Regions from separate parts of the Paenibacillus sp. FSL H8-0259 genome, predicted to be linked through region 2. Evidence: riboswitches for the same ligand, from Rfam matches in the RefSeq annotation. Region 2 holds a riboswitch; each other region holds the start of a gene.
What was found. A riboswitch is a leader RNA that binds a small molecule or an ion and turns the genes downstream of it on or off. The one in region 2 is predicted to bind thiamine pyrophosphate.

Region 1: linked by a shared signal. The riboswitch ahead of NSU01_RS02175 (ABC transporter substrate-binding protein) and the one ahead of NSU01_RS15210 (ABC transporter ATP-binding protein) in region 2 are both predicted to bind thiamine pyrophosphate.
Region 3: linked by a shared signal. The riboswitch ahead of thiC (phosphomethylpyrimidine synthase ThiC) and the one ahead of NSU01_RS15210 (ABC transporter ATP-binding protein) in region 2 are both predicted to bind thiamine pyrophosphate.
Region 4: linked by a shared signal. The riboswitch ahead of NSU01_RS10910 (thiamine phosphate synthase) and the one ahead of NSU01_RS15210 (ABC transporter ATP-binding protein) in region 2 are both predicted to bind thiamine pyrophosphate.

What each region holds. Positions count from the first base shown of each region.
Region 1 is NZ_CP150147.1:499,432-504,040, forward strand. It holds gene NSU01_RS02165 (ABC transporter permease) at 1-708, opposite strand, end outside; gene NSU01_RS02170 (MTH1187 family thiamine-binding protein) at 705-998, opposite strand; gene NSU01_RS02175 (ABC transporter substrate-binding protein) at 1,052-2,137, opposite strand; TPP riboswitch at 2,269-2,379, opposite strand; gene NSU01_RS02180 (hypothetical protein) at 2,452-3,852, opposite strand; gene NSU01_RS02185 (sigma-70 family RNA polymerase sigma factor) at 3,846-4,439, opposite strand; gene NSU01_RS02190 (hypothetical protein) at 4,575-4,609, opposite strand, start outside.
Region 2 is NZ_CP150147.1:3,605,136-3,609,744, reverse strand. It holds gene NSU01_RS15220 (DHA2 family efflux MFS transporter permease subunit) at 1-1,230, opposite strand, end outside; gene NSU01_RS15215 (TetR/AcrR family transcriptional regulator) at 1,639-2,331, shown strand; TPP riboswitch at 2,400-2,502, shown strand; gene NSU01_RS15210 (ABC transporter ATP-binding protein) at 2,615-3,397, shown strand; gene NSU01_RS15205 (ABC transporter permease) at 3,378-4,154, shown strand; gene NSU01_RS15200 (ABC transporter substrate-binding protein) at 4,151-4,609, shown strand, end outside.
Region 3 is NZ_CP150147.1:157,638-162,246, reverse strand. It holds gene thiC (phosphomethylpyrimidine synthase ThiC) at 155-1,849, opposite strand; TPP riboswitch at 2,019-2,125, opposite strand; gene trxB (thioredoxin-disulfide reductase) at 2,198-3,151, opposite strand; gene NSU01_RS00795 (tetratricopeptide repeat protein) at 3,297-4,609, opposite strand, start outside.
Region 4 is NZ_CP150147.1:2,586,985-2,591,593, reverse strand. It holds gene yfbR (5'-deoxynucleotidase) at 1-116, shown strand, start outside; gene thiH (2-iminoacetate synthase ThiH) at 215-1,336, opposite strand; gene NSU01_RS10920 (thiazole synthase) at 1,368-2,132, opposite strand; gene thiS (sulfur carrier protein ThiS) at 2,228-2,431, opposite strand; gene NSU01_RS10910 (thiamine phosphate synthase) at 2,438-3,127, opposite strand; TPP riboswitch at 3,202-3,304, opposite strand; gene NSU01_RS10905 (SDR family oxidoreductase) at 3,498-4,370, opposite strand; gene NSU01_RS10900 (NUDIX domain-containing protein) at 4,579-4,609, shown strand, end outside.

The DNA.
Region 1 (4,609 bases), 3.1 Mb from region 2:
CAGTGCAAACAGCACCAGACTCAGCAGCACAATAATGACAATGGCCACGAACATCCGGTCCGTGCGGTAAGAGGCCTTCTGCAGCAGCATATAATAGCCGATCCCTTTGTCCGCGCCAATCCACTCGGCAACCACTGCGCCCATGACGGCATAGGTCGCGGAGATTTTGAGCCCTGAGAACAGGGAGGGCAGGGAGCCGGGTAGCTCCAGCTTGGTGAAGATCTGCCAGTTGCTTGCACCGGCCATTTTCATATAGTTCAACATTACCCTGTCGCTTTGCGCCAGCCCGCCCATGGCCGCTACGGCAACCGGGAAGAAGCAGACGAGGGTGATCAGGACGATTTTGGGCAGCAGGCCGAAGCCGAACCAGATAATCAGCAGCGGTCCAAGGGCAATGGAGGGCACATTCTGGCTGAGGATCAGCAGCGGGTAGAGCGCTCGCTTAAGCCAGGGCAGCAGATGGAGCAGCAGAGCCACAATGAGGCCGATGCCGGTGCCGACCGGGAAGCCGATCAGGGTCAGCCGCAGCGTTGCGGCCGTATGCGCCCAGATCCCGGAGGCATTGCCGCGTGATTCACGCGCGATATCGGACGGGCTGGGCAGCTGCCAGGCCGGGATATGGAACACCGATACCGCAATTTGCCATGCGCCCAGAAAAAAGATGACCGCCACAAGGGGCGGCCAGATTTGTCTCCAGGTGCTTCTCACGGCCGGTATTTCTCCGTCAGCTTGTCCATGCTGATGCCGCTGGGATTATGGGCGATCTTGATCTGGGAGATCACGCTCGGGCTGCCGGAGGCAATCAGTGCCTCATGCATCTGACGTACAACTTCCAGCAGCTCCGTGAGCTCGCCTTCCATGGTGGTATCAAGCGGATTCACCTGGTGTTTAACCCCCGACTTCTGAATTACCTCAATCGCAGTGTCCACGTAAGGGATCGAATCCTCATTGTTTGGAGCCTTGGGAATTACCTGAATGCTAAGCAGTGTATTAGCCATTTATTATTCATTCCTCTCATGTGAGCTAGTGTCATTACTATTCCAACCGGTGTTTATGGGCCTTCCGGCAAAAATTCATTCGTAAATGTACTTGCGGCATCGAGCGGTTTGTCCAGCAGCTTCAGGCCGTACATCCACTCGGCATAATTCTGCCAGATTTCTAGCTTCTGCTCACCCCAGCGGGCGGCATCGTCCTTGTATTTCGGGCTGAGCCATTTCTGGCTGGCCAGCACCAGCTCGGGATCAAGATCAGGCACGGCATCAGACAGGACCGTGGCCGCTTCTTCCGGATGGTCGATCGCGTATTGGTAACCTTTCGACGTAGCTTTGAGGAAAGCCTTCACCACTTCCGGATGCTCGGCGATTTCCTTCTCACTGGTGGTCAGCACCGGTGTGTAGTAATCCAGCTGCGGCGCATAATCCTTCAGGTACAGCATATCCAGCGGCTCGCCGCGCAGCTCGGCTTCGATCCCGGTCCAGGCGTAGAAGATCCAGGCAAAGTCGATATCGCGTTTCACCGCAGTGAAGAAGTCAGCTTCGCCGATATTCACCAATTTCACTTTGGAGACGTCTCCGCCATCGGGGTCCATGATGGCTTTCATAGCTGCTTCTTCCGCTGGAGAGCCCCAGCCTCCGTAGGTTTTGCCTTCGAAGTCTTTCGGCGTCTTAATGTTGCGGTCCTTCGGAGCGGCAAAGCCGGAGGTATTATGCTGAATGATAGCGGCGATGGAGACGAGCGGCACATCCTGCAGGCGGGCCAGGGTGAGCGCCTCCTGTGCACTGATGCCAAACTGGGCTTCACCGGAAGTAACCATGGCGTCAGATCCGGCAGCACCCGGCTGCACGATCTCCACGTCAAGACCTTCCTCCGCGTAATATCCCAGCTCCTTGGCGGTATACAGGCCGGTGTGATTCGTGTTCGGCGTCCAGTCCAGCGCAATCTTAACCGGGGTCAATTCTTTAGGCGCGTCGGTGGTACTGGCGGCTGCGGTTGCTTCAGGTGCAGCGGTGCTGTTCCCGGCGGCAGGTGTGCTGCCTCCGGCATTGCTGCCCGGGTTGACGTTCCCGTTGCCGCATCCGGCCATCACGAGCACAAGCATAGAGCTGAGCAGCAGCGGTAATACTTTTTTGACTCCCATTTCTCTTCTCTCTCCTTCCAGCAATCCCTAGTCTTCCAAAATTCAGAGTAACCCATACCAAAAAGCGCCCCGGAGACCGGGACGCCAGTTACTTGCGCAAGGTGAGTTCAACTTCAGGCCCATGAAGGGGCTCGGGGTTGAATGAAGATTCCTACGCTGGCATTATCCAGATCAGGTATAAGGGTCAGTATCTTGTGGGATACAATCTCAGCCGGCCAATTCCAGCACCCCTGGTTCTATGAAGTTCACGGGTATTGCTATGTTCTTACGGTGTATTATAGACGCCGCTCTTGCGGTTGTCCAGTCTCCCCGTCCTAATCTTCAAGCTTTAGCGGCAGAATCCAGGGGCCTTTGAGCAGGAATAGAGGCTCCGACATTCTAAAACGCAGCGTATCCGCGCCGGGCTCTGCATCCAGAAGAAGAGTCTTCAAGATTCTTGGGAATGTCTCGGTATCCTGCCAGCCGTATGAATATTTGTCCCCAGAACCCGGATAGCGGATGAAGAAATGCGTCAGTGACTTTGCCGCTCCCGGGTCAAATTTCACATCCACATCTACACTGACAGCCGTTTCGCTGCTGCGTTCAATGCGGGTGAATTCTACCGGGAAACCGGCAATTTCAGCGGTAATATGAAGGGGCGCACTCTCCCCGCTGGCGGGCAGCGGCAGAACGACCTCCCGGGAGAGTGCCTTTCGTTCCGCTATTTCGATGTAAGGGATGACGACCCTGTAAGACTGTTCTTCAGCTGATGCCAATTCCCGGAACGAGAACTCCGACGGGTAGACCATGGTTGAAGGAGGTTCAACCTTTGCTTTGACTCCCTCTGCATTCTCGACATACAGGCCATTCCAGGATACCAGCGGCTCCAATGAATAAGAATGGACGGCAGAGAACGAATCTGAAAGGGCCGGAACTAATTCAACGCGGACAAGTCCGTCATCCAGACGAACCGGAAAAGCCGTAATCCGCACATCCTGGTGCACATCGCTTGCACCTAAATGCTGCAGATCATCGGCGGTCACCGGTGCTTGAAGCACCAGTGGCCCGACTGCTGCTGCATTGATATACAGAGTAACCGGTTCAGCGGTTTCAAGCTCCAAATTTCCGGGAAGTGCAGCACTGTAGCTTGCATACCAGTCTCCGGATGCAGAAGACCGCATATTGGAAGTAAAGGTATAACGGTCCCCTCCAATGTCTGCCTGAAATTCAGTAATGACGGGAGTCTGCTGTCCACGCAGCGTAATGGTCCCGCTGTTCTCCTGCAGAAGTACGGCATTGACTGTCAGCTTTCCCTTGCCTATGGAAGCAGTGTAGGGCTTCTCCAGAACATAAAGCTGACTGCCCGGGCTGCTCTCCAGAACCGTACCGAAGCCGGGCAGGAAGCTAAGGGCTTGCTTTAGACCTGCCTGGACGTCAGGGGAGAACGCCAGCAGGCCTGCGGCCATAAGGATCGCGGCCGCCGCCGCTCCAATAGCTGCCCGCCGCCGCGGCTTGCGGACAGCAGCAGGCAGTTCAGGCGCCGGTTCAGTCTGAATAAGGTCGAGGGTACGGCTCTTGATCCGCTCAAGCGAAGCAATCTCTTCTTTAGACCCGGGTACGGGGCTTGACTCAGGCTCCGACAGTAATCCGTCCAGTGCAAGTTCAGCCTCGCTGAATTCCAGAAGATCGAGCTGATCAAATATGCTTTTCTCGCCGCTGTTCATATCCTTTACCATGACCCGAGTTCCCCCTTTCCATCTTCGCCAGTCAGATGTATAGCCTGCTTCAGCATTGTCCGGCAGCGGTACAGACGGCTCTCGACAGCTTTTTTACTGAAGCCAAAGGCCGCAGCCAGTTCATCCAGACTCTCGTATAGGTAATACCTGCGCAGAAACAGGCTGCGGTCCGGTTCACGGAGCTGCCCGATATAGCGGAGCAATTCCCCCGTTGCCTCACGTTGTAGAAATTCCTGTTCGGTGTTGGTCCCGCTCTGCATGTTAAGTGCTGCTTCGTTCAGCGTCCTGCCAAGTCCCGGCTGCAATTTACGCCTCAGATCCAGCGCCTTGTATTTTGCGAGCAGGAATATCCAGGTGCGGAAGGAAGCGCGTGACGGGTCGTAACGTCCGATATTGTTCCAGGCCGCCAGAAACACATCGCTGACACATTCCTCGGCATCCTCTGCACTCCCGCAGCCGGCCAGAATACGCCGGACCAGTCTGTGCACATCGGGTCCGTAGAAGTCGATGGCATCCGCGAGAGCTTGCTTATCTTTAGTTCTGAACCGGCCGGGCCAGTCCAGGCTGTCATGATCATTACGCGTCATAGGAACCTCCGGCATTTCTTTTCATGAGTTACCCACTAATAAGTCGTATATGTATTACTACGCATGCCTGCGGGAAGATCACTCAGAAGATTTGTGAAGTGAATAATAAAAAAAGCCGCCGTCACCGGCAGCCCCTCAATCCTTATCATAGAACCGCTTCTTACGGCGGC
Region 2 (4,609 bases):
GTTAATGACCTGCTGCATGGAGTTGGTGAGTGAGGTTACCCGGTTGACCAGATTGCCTGGCGCCTTGTTCAGCAGATGCGTATTCATCGGCATCATCATCATCCCCATCCCTGCACCGCACATGATTAGCGGAAGAATGAGATCACGGCTCTGGGTGGTCAGATCGACATGGGAATACTGAAACAATGCGCCAGAGACCAGACTGAGTCCGCAAACCACCAGCCAGCGCACCCCGATCCGGTCGAACAGAATTCCGGCAATTGGCATCATCAGCCCGGAAGCAATGGCCTGCGGCAGCAGGGTCAATCCGGTATCAAATGCGCCGAAGCCGCGGGCCTGCTGCAGAAACTGCGGCAGTAGAAATAAAGCACCATATAAGCCGAACTGGGCGATCCACTGCACGATAATTCCGGTGGTGAAATCCACGGATTTCAGAATCCGCAGCTCCAGTAAAGGGGTCCTGGAACGCAGCTCGGCAATGACAAAGGCAATCAGTGCAACAGCTCCCAGAGATAACCCGATTAGCGTTTTGTCCGAGGTCCAGCTCTGCGCACCCTGACTTACACCGTAAGTGAGTGAAGCAAAAGCCAGCGGTCCGAGCACCATTCCGAATTTATCCATGCCGGGAACGGTGTTCTTCGCCGCATTCGGCAGCTTTCGCAGCCCGATCAGCACACAGATAATACCGATGGGGATATTAATCAGGAAGATCCAGCGCCAGGAGTGGTATTCCACCAGCCAGCCTGACAATACAGGACCAATCGCCGGAGCGAACAGCACGGGAATTCCCATAATCCCCATAACAACGCCGACTTTACTCTTCGGAGCCAGTCTGTACACATAAGCCATCCCGACCGGGAGCACACAGCCCCCTCCAAGACCCTGCAATACCCGGAAAACGACCAGCCATTCTGCACTGCTTGGCGTTGCACACAGAATGGAGCCGATCGTAAACACAATAACAGCTGTCAAAAAGACGTTCTTAGCCCCGAACCGGTCAGACAGCCAGCCTGACAGCGGAATGACCGAAGCCTGCGCCAGCATATACCCGGTTACGACCCACTGCAGCGTATGCAGGTCTGTATTGAAATCCACTACCATCCTGGACAATGCCACATTCATTGCCGTACTATCCAGCACGACCATAAATACGCCGGCAATAATCGCCAGCAGCGGAACTAGAATGCCGGATAACCGGAAATCGGCATCCTGCTTCAAGGTCTGATCCATACTCCTTCTCCTCCTGAACTGTCCGCTGTCATCTACGTTGACCTGCGGGCAGGTTTGTCTATATAATTAGTGAACGGACAATTGTCCGCGTTCGCATTTCATAGTCTACGGACAATTGTCCGATGTGTCAAGCGGAATACGCCAATTCCCCACACTTGATTCGTTTACCGGCAGAATAGAGATTTCTTAGGACGCACTGTAGGCATAAATGTTGTATATTTTGCAGCTTTGATTCATGGATAGCCGGGTTTCCGGATGGATTGTTGTATGAAATGCAAGAATAGTTCTGCTAAACTGCTTGAACAAGCTGAAATAATGCATTTTATACAACAATTTGGGATTTAGGCCGATCGAATGAGGGAAATGTTGTATTATGGGCAGGATTTACTTTATATGAAAGGGGATATCATGAAAAAAACAGAAACGGAAGTTGAACCTGTAACATCAGCAGCTCCGGACAATACAGAGAACACAGAGAACAAAGATAACACAGTGAACACAGACATCGCTGCAAAAGAACCCGCCGATCCTTATATGCAGCGGATACTCGAGGCGGCCCGCCAGCTGTTCACCGAGAGCGGCCTCGAAGCTGTCAGTATGTACGGCATCGCCAAACGGGCCGGTATAGGGCAGGGATCGCTCTACCGCCGCTTCACTGATAAGGGCGAAATCTGTTCGGCCCTGCTGCTGGACAGCACCGAGCAGTTTCTGTCGGGGATGGAACAGCAGCTTGCTGCCAGCGCTGGTGAAACGGCTGCCCTCGCGCATCTGCAGAGCAGCATTGAGCAGGTCGTTGGTTTCATTGAGCAATATGCGGAGCTCTTGAACATGATCAAATCCGAATTCACCGGCAAGAAGCAGCTTACCCAGTTCGAACATCCTTTTTTCCAGCGGCTCGGAGTGATTATGGGTGAACTTCTGCACCGCGCATCCGCGAATGGAGAGATTATCGGGATCGATCCCCGCTTCGCTGCCACAGCGCTGATCTCTGTACTTAGTCCCGATCTTTACCTGTATGAACAGAAACGGAACGGCTCCTCCAAAGAGGAAATCTCGCGGGGAATTGTTGCGTTGTTCATCACCGGCCTCTCCAAGCGCTGAGCACAGGCTCTTTACAAGCGGGGAAATTATGGTATATTAAGTACCAATTACGAATTCAATAGCACCTGTTATTTCACTAGGGGAGTCGGCCGACTGAGACGGAGCTTAAGCTCCGGACCCTTGGAACCTGATCTGGATCATACCAGCGGAGGGAAGTGGAGCAGAATGTATCAGCGGTTCCGCGTCTTTGCAAACTGACTGTACCTTCAGGCCCATTCATTTCCTCCGGAAATGGATGGGTCTTTCTTGTTTTCGTAGCGTAATCACTTTTCCCTAAGGAGGCTTGCTTCCCCATCCTATGATCAACATCGCTAACCTGTCCTATTCTTTCGGCGCAGCTTCAAGGGCTCCGGTCTTCTCCGGAATCTCCATGAAGGTCCGCCGCGGCGAGTTCATCTCCGTCGTGGGTGCCAGCGGCTGCGGCAAAAGTACGCTGTTCAAGATTATCGCCGGCCTGCTGGAACCCGGCAGCGGCGAGGTTGCCCTGCATGGGCAACCGCCTAATAACGCCTCGGAGCGGCTCGGCCAGGTCGGCTATATGCCGCAGCGGGATCTCCTGCTGCCCTGGAGAACCGTACTGGACAATTGCCTGCTGCCCTGGGAACTGAAGCGGAGCGGCTCCAAAGAGGAAGCCGTTATTCAGATCCGCAGCATGCTGCAGCAGTTCGGTCTTGGTGATACGGGGGCTGCGTATCCGCATGAGCTGTCGGGCGGCATGCGCCAGCGGGTTGCGGTACTCCGCACCATTGCCGCCGGGAATGAGCTGCTCCTGCTGGACGAGCCGTTCGGGGCACTGGACGCCATAACCAAGCGGGAGCTTCACCGCTGGCTGCTGGAATTATGGTCAGGACTGGACAAGACTGTGCTGTTCATTACCCATGACCTTGAAGAAGCGCTTCTGCTTAGTGACCGCATCTATCTGATGACCGGCAGTGCCGGGGGCGGTATGCAGGAGTTCATCACCGGTCTTCCCCGCCCCAGACATCATAGTCAGAATTACGAACCGCAGTTTGTTGCCCTGCGGCAGGATTTGGAGCTGAAGCTGTATGACAACCGTCTTCTATAGAAGATTGCTGCGGGAGTACAGCCCGGCTATTCTGCTTGTGCTGCTGATTCTTGCGGTCTGGGAAACGGTGTCCCGGCTGGGGCTGATTCCTCCGTTCATCCTGCCGGCTCCCACTGCCATCTGGATTGCTCTGATGGAAGACAGGCATTTACTCTTCGGCGTTCACCTGCCTGCAACGCTGCTTGAGGTACTAACAGGCTTCGCTCTGTCCGTCTTCTGCGGCAGTCTGCTGGGAACGGGCATGCATCTGTTCAGGCCGCTGGCCAAAGCGCTGTATCCGCTGCTGATTATCAGCCAGACGATTCCGCTGGTTGCCCTCTCTCCCCTGTTTATCATGTGGTTCGGCTATACCTTGTGGAGTAAGGTTGCCGTAGTGTTCCTGACCGCCTTCTTCCCGGTGGTTGTCGGCACCTACGATGGGCTGGGCAAGAATACGGAGCAGTACCGCGAGCTGTTGTTGACGCTTGGCGCGAACCGCTGGCAGATTCTCCGCAAGGCTGCTGTTCCGCTGGCCCTGCCGTCCTTTTTCTCCGGACTGAAGCTGTCGGTGGTGTACTGCGTCATTGGCGCTACCATCGGCGAATGGCTTGGAGGCAGCCGGGGGCTTGGTTATTTCAGCCGGAGAATGGCCGGCAATCTGCAAAGTGCCGAGATGTTTGCCGCTGTTGTGCTGCTGTCCGCCCTTGGGATCACTTTGTTTCTGTGTATTGCTACGCTCGAGAAGTTATTTCTGAAGAAAAGAGGACGTTATTCATGACTCCAATCCGCTATAACCGTTATCTCTACACCCGTAGTGCTCAACCTTATAAGTTGCTGCCTTATATATTGCTCCTGTCTGTTCTTTTGGTGCTGCCGGGCTGCGCCGGCAATAACGGGTCGGCTGGCAATAACGTGCCGGCTGGCTCCGGCTCATCATCGGCATCATCCGCTCCGGCGGCAGCCGCAGACGGTACAGCCCATAAGCTGACGATCATGCTCGACTGGTATCCGAACGCCGTTCATTCCTTTTTGTATGCGGCACAGAGTGAGGGGTATTTTGCCGAAGAGGGGCTTGATGTTGAGATACAGATGCCTGCCGACAGCAACGACGCGCTGAAACTGGTAGCTGCCGGACAAGTCGATCTGGCCCTCAGCTACCAGCCGCAGGTGCTGATGGCCCGGGGAGAGCAGATTCCGGTCAAATCCGTTGCCGCTCTGGTACGGCATCCCCTG
Region 3 (4,609 bases), 3.4 Mb from region 2:
CCCTATACTTGGATAATGCTATTTACGCCAACGGTTGTGCATGGTTTCACATAATAGGGAGAAGAATCTTGTGCTATTCGCGCATAAGAAAAGCTGCCCTCACGCCTTTTACAGCATGGGACAGCAGGGAAATAGCTATAGAAGACTTGCCTTTTTACAGCGACCTGCTCAATCTGTAGGAATTACGGATATCATGCGAAATCCGCATGCTGCAGAATTTAGGACCGCACATAGAGCAGAAATGAGCTTGCTTCGCCCCCTCCGCAGGAAGCGTCTCATCATGATACTCCAGCGCCCTTTCCGGGTCCAGAGAGAGATGGAACTGGTCTCGCCAGCGAAACTCGAACCGTGCCTTGGACAGCGCATTATCCCTGTCCTGTGCACCCGGATGCCCCTTGGCGAGGTCTGCGGCATGTGCAGCGATCTTGTAGGTAATGACTCCCTCGCGCACGTCATTCTTGTTAGGCAGACCTAAATGCTCCTTGGGTGTAACGTAACACAGCATAGCCGTCCCGAGCCAGCCGATCATCGCCGCCCCGATGGCTGAAGTGATATGATCATAACCGGGTGCAATATCGGTAGTGAGCGGACCCAGGGTGTAAAAAGGGGCTTCCCGGCAAATCTCGAGCTGCTTGTCCATATTCTCCTTAATCTTGTGCATCGGCACATGCCCCGGGCCCTCAACCATTACCTGAACATCGTGCTTCCAGGCCAGCGCTGTCAGCTCTCCCAGTGTCTCCAGCTCAGCGAATTGAGCTTCGTCATTGGCATCTGCTATAGAACCCGGACGAAGTCCGTCCCCCAGAGAGAAGGCCACATCATACGTCTTCATAATCTCACATATAGCTTCGAAGTGTGTGTACAGAAAGTTCTCCTGCTGATGGGCAAGGCACCAAGCGGCCATAATCGAGCCGCCCCGTGATACGATTCCCGTCATTCTTCCGGCAGTCAGCGGAATATAGCGCTGTAGCACCCCGGCATGAATGGTAAAGTAATCGACCCCCTGCTCCGCCTGCTCAATCAGCGTGTCGCGATAGAGCTCCCAGGTTAAATCCTCGGCTATGCCGTTCACCTTTTCGAGCGCCTGGTATAAGGGCACCGTGCCGACAGGCACAGGAGAATTGCGTATAATCCATTCACGGGTGGTATGAATCTTGGAGCCGGTGGAGAGGTCCATGATGGTGTCGGCCCCCCAGCGGGTTGCCCACCGCATCTTCTCCACTTCCTCTTCAATAGAAGAAGACACCGCAGAATTTCCGATGTTCGCATTGATCTTAACCAGGAAGTTACGGCCAATAATCATCGGCTCGCTCTCGGGATGATTGATGTTGGCCGGAATAATGGCCCGTCCGGCGGCCACCTCATCCCTTACGAATTCCGGCCGGGTATTCTCGCGGATCGCGATATACTCCATTTCCGAAGTAATGATCCCTTGCCGCGCATAATGCAGCTGGGTAACATTGTTGCCCGCATGTGCCCGCAGGGGACTCCGCTGCAGCCCTGGATAAGCCTCTGCGGGCGGCCCGCCCCTGCGGATTCCATTATCCTGCGGCTGCACAGCTCTTCCGGTGTATTCCTCCGAATCGCCACGCTCCGCAATCCAGCATAAACGGTGCGGCGGCAGCCCCCTCCGAATGTCAGCCTCTTGCGCAGCATCGGTGTAAATTCCGCTTGTGTCATAGACACGCAGCGGTTCGTTCTCCTCTTCCCCGGCAACGCCCTCGGTTCTGCTGAGGCTGATCTCCCGCATCGGAACCTGAATATCCGGGCGCGAGCCCTCTACATACACTTTGCGGCTTGCAGGAAATCGGGAAAGGTCCACCTCTTCGTTCTTCATCATTTCTGGCATTCTAATCTCCTCCTCTTCGCCCTATGAGCCAATCAGATAAGATTTCACGCAGCAGACTGAGCCGAAGAATCATGTATAGCACAAGGCATATGAATTCTTGCAAGTCAAAAAGCCGCTCCACCTGGAGCGGCTTTATCAAAGGAACAGCCCAATAAGACTGTATTCAAAAAAAGGTCCGACTCCACTTTCCTACGCTGGTATGATCCAGATCAGGTTCAAGGGTCCGGAAATTCACTTTTCCCGTCTCAGCCTATTCAGGCTCCCCTAGTGGGTATCTTATCTAATTAAATACATTCTACTGGTATAGGATTTTTTTGTAAACCCGTAAATAACAAGAACCTTCTCCGGTTATTTATCGAGCGATTCGCTCCAGTCATGCACCATCGTGCCTTCCAGGAACTTCTCGGCATCCATGGCGGCCATACAGCCGGTTCCGGCTGCCGATATGGCTTGACGGTAACGCGTATCCTGCACGTCGCCGCAAGCGAATACGCCGGGAATATTCGTCTCTGTGGTGCCCGGGTTAACCACTATATAGCCATTGGCATCGGTGTTAATCTGCCCGCCTAAGAAAGCGGTATTCGGTGTATGTCCGATAGCGACAAATACACCATCCGCTTCCACCAGCTCGGTAAGTCCCGTCTCATTGTTAAGGACGGTGATGCCCTTAACTCCGGTATCGCCGACGGTTACCTCAAGCGGCGTGCGGTTCAGTGCCCATGACACCTTGCTGTTGTCGCGTGCGCGGTCCTGCATGATCTTCGAAGCACGCAGCTCCGGACGGCGGTGCACCAGCGTTACGCTGGAAGCAAAGCGGGTCAGGAAGCTGGCTTCCTCCATCGCGGAATCGCCGCCGCCGACCACGACAATTTTTTTGTTACGGAAAAAGAATCCGTCACAGGTCGCACAGGTGCTGACCCCGCGTCCTACATTCTCCTGCTCGCCCGGGATACCCAGGTATCTGGCGGAGGCGCCGGTCGAAATAATGACCGACTCCGCTTCCAGTACACCCATTCCGTCTACAGTCACCTTGAACGGACGCTGTGAGAAGTCAACCGACTCCACCCAGCCATTCTTGAATTCAGCGCCGAAGCGTTCGGCCTGCTTACGCATGTTGTCCATCAGATCAGGACCCAGAATTCCTTCAGGGAAGCCTGGAAAGTTCTCCACTTCTGTCGTCGTTGTCAGCTGTCCTCCCGGCTGCAAGCCTTCAATTACGAGCGGGCTCAGGTTCGCGCGCGCCAGATAAATCGCGGCAGTCAGCCCGGCCGGGCCTGTTCCGATTACAATCGTTTTGTACATTACATTGGCCTCCTTACAAGTAGGTTTGTATTTACAAGTGGAAACGGCTTTATCGTCCTTTTATTAAGACGGTACCGTTTCAGCGAGAAATATAAGGATAAGTTATCGTGAGAAACGTATAGATTCTTATATTTGAAAAAAGGGTTCAAATATTGTTGGTGGACGGCGACAAGCCGTCCGTTCCCGGCAGCATGCCCTGGGTATCGCATTCACTGTCGATCCGCCGTGCATAGCGGCTTACCATGGAGACCGAGACGCCGTAACGCTGTGCCGCCTCGCGGAAGGTGACCGGACGCCCGTGCAGCCTGGCAGTCAGATACTCCAGTGCCGCACACCAGCCGCCGTCATTGCGGAATAACGGTACATCCGGATACAGGCTGCCGATGAACTGCTTCCAGATAAACTCTGCATCCTTCTTCTGCACAGCATCATATCTCCGGTCCATCATGGCCACCGTATGATCGATAATCCGCTGCCAGTCTTCCTTCCATTCAGCCGGGCCCTTGGGGCTGGAAGCCGCTTGCAACGGCTCTTCCTCAGGAGCTGCAGCTTCTTCCAGATTCTCTCCAATCAGCCGCTGCAGGCTGAACAGCGCCGCCTCCTGCAGCCGGTCCTCCTGGAGCGGCTGATGCTCCAGAACTCCGCGCAGTACCTCGGACATCTCCTCATCCTCAATCCAGCGCAGGGCTTCGGTCACCTGCAGCTTCGTGGAGGAATCGCCGTAGCGCAGCGCCCAGAAGAACGAGGCTCGCAGCAGCGGATTGTTCCGTACTTCTTCAGTGAACTTGCCTGTATTCCCCTTCCACTGCTTAAGCTGCTCCTGGAAAGGCAATTGGTAATTATAGCTGACAGCAGGCATGGGTCTGTCTTCTCCCCGGGCTTGCTGGAGCTGGGACAGGAAGAATGCCGGCACGGCAGACTCAGGGTCCAGCTTCGCAGCCTGTCTCCAGCAGCGTAGCGCTTCAGTGTAGAGGCCGCTGTTGCTGGCCGCTGCTGCGCAGTAATGATACAGGCCGGCGTCTCCGGCGACCTCTTCATCCTTCAGCAGACGCCGGAAGTGGCTGTATGCTGCAGTATGTCTGCCCAGGATGCCCATCGTCGTGGCCATTTTGAATACATGCTCCTGATGAAAAGGCACAGTGGCTTCAAGCATGCCCAGCAGAGAATCCAGCTGCTCCTTGTCACCTGCATACTGCAGGAAGATCGCCATATTGCAGAGCGCATGCAGATTACCGGGGTCCTGCTTCAGCACCTCGTTCAGGCATTCCTTCGCTTTGGCAAACCGGCCCATATAGAAATAAGCGAGGGCCAGGTTATTATGCGCAGCCAGAAAGTCCGGCGAGATCGCAATGATCTCTTCCAGCAGCTCTACGGCCTGGGGAAACTTGCCCTCCTCCAGCAGACTGCGGGCCCGGTCATGCTCGACCACACCCTCACGGCTGCGGATCCGCACAAGCG
Region 4 (4,609 bases), 1.0 Mb from region 2:
TGCACGGGCTCGCCCTGCCGGAGATGGAGTATTTCCTTACCCATATGGCTCCGGGCTTCGAGCTGTCGCTGGACGAGCTGTCTTCAAGCATGAGTCCGGAGAAGCCCGCCGACTAGCCGGAAACCGTGCGGCCTCTTGAAGAATGCAGCATCGCACCGTCCGTTTGGCCCTGCAATGCAAATAACCCGCCTCACGGCGGGTTATTTGCATCAAGTTAAGGCATGGCTAACGGCTCATCCAGGCTGTCCCAGTCTTTGAACACCGGCTGCAGCCCTTTTTCCTCGAGCATCTCCTTAATCTCCTGCACGCTGCGGTTGTCTGAGATTTCAAACTGCGGGGTGCCGCCTTCCAGAGAATGTCCGCCTACTTCGGTGGATACCCCTGCAGACATCCTGGTGATGCCGAGATGGACCAGATGATCGCGCAGGGCTGCCGGCTCCCGCGTGGACAGTGAAATACCGGAACGCGGCAGAAACAGGCGGTAGGCCAGGATAATCTGCACCAGCGCACGGTCGGTTACATCACTCGCAGGATTAAATTCCCCCAGGTACGGCCGAAAACGGGGAATGGACAAACCGATTTCGCACTCCGGATACTTGTCCTGTAAGTACCTGGCGTGCAGTGCAGTCGCGAGGGCCTCCTGACGCCATTCGTACATTCCCAGCAGGGCTCCGATATTTACCGAGCGGAATCCGGCCAGGCAGCCACGCTCAGGCGCATCCAGTCGGTTGCGGTACACCCGCTTGGGACCCTTCACATGCAGCTGGCGGTAAGTCTCCTGATGATAGACCTCCTGATACAGCGTCAGACCGTCTACTCCTGCCTGTCTGAGGTCAGCGTATTCTTCGGTAGTGAGCGGATTCACTTCAATGCTGACTGAAGAGAAATAGCCGCGGAGCACCTCCACGCAGTCTTTCAGATAACTGACCGGACTTTCATTCCGGGATTCTCCGGTCAGAATCAGAATGTGGCGCAGCCCTGTGGCTGCGATTGTTTCCGCTTCCCGCCGGACCTCCTCCAGTGTCAGTTTTTTGCGCGGAAAATCATAGATAGAGCTAAAGCTGCAGTAGGTACAATGGTTGACGCAGAAATCAGCCAGATACATCGGTGTAAACAGCTGCATCACATGACCGAATTGCGTACGTGTCAATCTATGCGCCTTCTGCGCCATCTCTTCGAGGTAAGGCTCCGCTGCCGGTGACAGCAAAGCCATCACCCCGTCCTCGTCCAGCCGCTCCAGACGAAGCGCCCGCTTCACATCAAGCGCAGTATACTGCTTCCATGCCCCCTCGTAGGGAAGCTTGTCCAGCCGTGTCAGCCTATCATAAAAGCTCATGTCCTTCCCCCCTCTTCATAAACAGCATCAGTCATGCCAGAAATCCGGTCAACGGCGAAGAAGCTGCGGCTGTCTCTTCCACCGGCCCCAGCCCGGCCAGATAGGCCTTCCGCCCCGCCGACACCGCTTCGCGGAATGCCTCCGCCATCAGCTGCGGGTCCCGGGCGGTGGCAATTGCCGTATTCAGCAGCACAGCGGCTGCGCCCATTTCCATCGCCTCAGCAGCCTCGGAGGGTCTGCCAATACCGGCATCCACGATGATGGGCAGACCCGTTTCTGATATCAGAATCCGGATCAGCTCCTTGGTCTGCAGCCCGCGGTTAGAGCCGATTGGCGCTCCCAGCGGCATGACGGCTGCAGCTCCGGCCGCCTTCAGCCGGAGTGCGGCTGACAGATCAGGACTCATGTAGGGCAGAACTACGAAACCCTCCGCAGCTAGGATTTCCGTGGCTCGGATCGTCTCGGTATTATCAGGCAGCAGATATTTCTGATCATTGATAACCTCAATCTTCACCCAGTCTCCCAGCCCCGCTGACCTTGCCAGCCGGGCAATGCGTACCGCTTCCTCTGCGGTGCGCGCACCGGAGGTATTGGGCAGCAGCGTCATGTGGGAAGGAATATGGCTGATAATATTGTCCTTGCTCTCCGGATCTACCCGGCGCAGGGCAACCGTAATGACCTGTGAACCCGAGCGGGCGATCACTTCGGGAATAAGAGTGTTGCGGCTGTATTTTCCGGTCCCGATGAACAGTCTGCTCGTTAAAGTAACTCCTCCAATAATCAAAGGATCCTGCATCATATCGCCTCCTGTGATAAGTCGCTGCCTTTATCTTAATTGCGTATTGGCGTATTGGCATTCTTGCATCTGCCGCACGCACAGTTACCAGTTACCTAGCCTCCGCCGACAAAATGAACCAGCTCAACTCGGTCACCTTCATTCAGCAATGTATCTTCATAAACCTCTCTGCCGGCAAGCTCACCATTCAGCTCCACAATAACCAGCTTCCCGGTCCACTCAGGCCGGGCCAGAAGATCAGCCAGCGTCCGGCAGCTCTCTTCATACCTTCCTCTGCGTCCGTTAACGGTCAAATTCATTCCAGTTCACCTCCTTTGCCCGGTATGGGGGTCATTCAGGACTTCAGCATATGCTGCGGCCTGAACGGATGATCTGTAAGCCTCAGCGGCGCCAGCAGGATCCGTCGCTCCGCATATCCCGGACATTACGGCTATTCCGGCAGCCCCCTTCGACAGAACGATTCCGGTATTGCCCGGTGTGATGCCTCCGATAGCAATCAGCGGTATACTGCTGGAGCGGACAGCCACTTCCAGCTGCTCCAGGCCCCGTTCCCGCTGTCCGGGCTTGCAGGCCGTAGGAAATACATGTCCATACAGACAAAAGTCCGCTCCCTGCTGTCCGGCGCGTGCCGCTTCCTCCGGGGAATGCACCGACCTGCCCAGCCGCAGGCCCGGGGCAATACCGCTCGCCTTGGCAGGCGGCAGGCTGTGCCAGGCCAATTGGACGCCGGCTGCCCCTGCTGCCAGAGCCACATCAATCCGGTCATTAATAACCAGCTTTGAGGGCGGAACCCCCGCTTGCAGCAACCGCTCTGCGGCAGCCAGAAGCTCAAGTGCGGACAGGGCTTTTTCCCGGAGATGGATATAATCCACCATGGTATGTACAGCAGCAGCCAGTCCGGCAAACTGCTCCGGATTCAGCCTCCCGTCCGAGATCAAATGGATTTCTTTCAGCACCTTCACCTTCCCTTCTATACGGCATTCCGGAAAATACAAAAAGACCGCCCCCTGTATCAGGAAGCAGTCCGGAATATAAGCAGGAATACCGGGTAAGCCGTTACCCCCGCTGCATTATTCATTCTCCACTTCCCTACGCTGGTATAAACCAGATCAGGTTCAAAGGGTCCGAACAGATATGTTCGTCTCAGCCTTGCGGCACCCCTAGTGATCGTTCATATTCTATTGTTCTTGCAGTTTGTATATTAGCATATTATTCCTGTAAGAGCTATTCTTTAATAGATTCAATTATTAAGTCCAGCGGGTTTAAGCGGCAAAAAAGCCAGCCTTCCGGCTGACTTTTCATCTGTTGAACGTTTGATTCTTTAAACAGTATAAACTTATCCGGCTTACAAAGCAGTGCCAATGGTCAGCCGTTAACGATCTCGCCGCCGTTCACATGCATGACCTGACCGCTTACATAAGAGGAATCGTCAGAAGCCAGATACACATAGGCCGGTGCCAGCTCCTCGGGCTGTCCCGGACGCTTCATCGGCTGGGTGCCGCCGAATTCACTGACCTTCTTCGCGTCAAACGTAGACGGAATCAGCGGCGTCCAGATCGGGCCCGGTGCTACCGCGTTTACCCGGATGCCTTTGTCTGCGAGATTCATCGACAGGGAGCGGGTGAAGCTGAGAATTGCTCCTTTGGTGGACGAATAGTCCAGCAGCTGCGGGCTGCCGCGGTACGCCGTGATAGACGTAGTGTTGATGATCGTGGAGCCTTTTTTGAGATGGGGCATCGCTGCCTTGGTCAGATAGAACATGGAGAATATATTCGTCCGGAACGTCCGCTCCAGCTGCTCGGCGGTAATGTCCTCAATGGTCTCCTGCGGATGCTGCTCTGCCGCATTGTTAATCAGGATGTCCAGCTTGCCGAGTCCCTCAATGGTTTTATTAATCAGATCCTGACAGAAGGCCTCAACCCCGATATCACCGGAGATCAGAATACACTTCCGCCCCTCCTGCTCCACCTGGCGCTTGGTTTCTTCCGCATCTTCATGCTCATTCAGATAGGATATCACTACATCTGCGCCTTCTTTGGCAAAATGAACGGCAACCGCACGACCGATTCCACTGTCCCCTCCGGTAATGAGTGCGGCCTTGCCCAGCAGCTTGCCTGCTGCCTTGTAAGCTGAGGTTTCAAACTCCGGAAGCGGATTCATCTCGCTTTCAATTCCGGGCTGCTGGTCCTGTACCTGCGGAGGCAGGGTTTTGACGGGTTGTTTGCTGGTGTCTGGCATAATCCATTCTCCTTTCGCTGTACCGTTATACTGTTTTTACTAATCATGTTAGGTTGGCTAAAAGTCTGGTGTTTATGCATCATACTTGCCTAGCAAAAATCGCTTTACGTTATTTTACTTACCACATAGGGAAGCCGGCCAAACAGAAAATCTTGAGTCCAACGCGTTCCCGCTCCATTTTAGAGCCTGCAGAAGGAGAGTTATCCTCATGTCCAAAAAATCAAAAAGCATCATCGTTG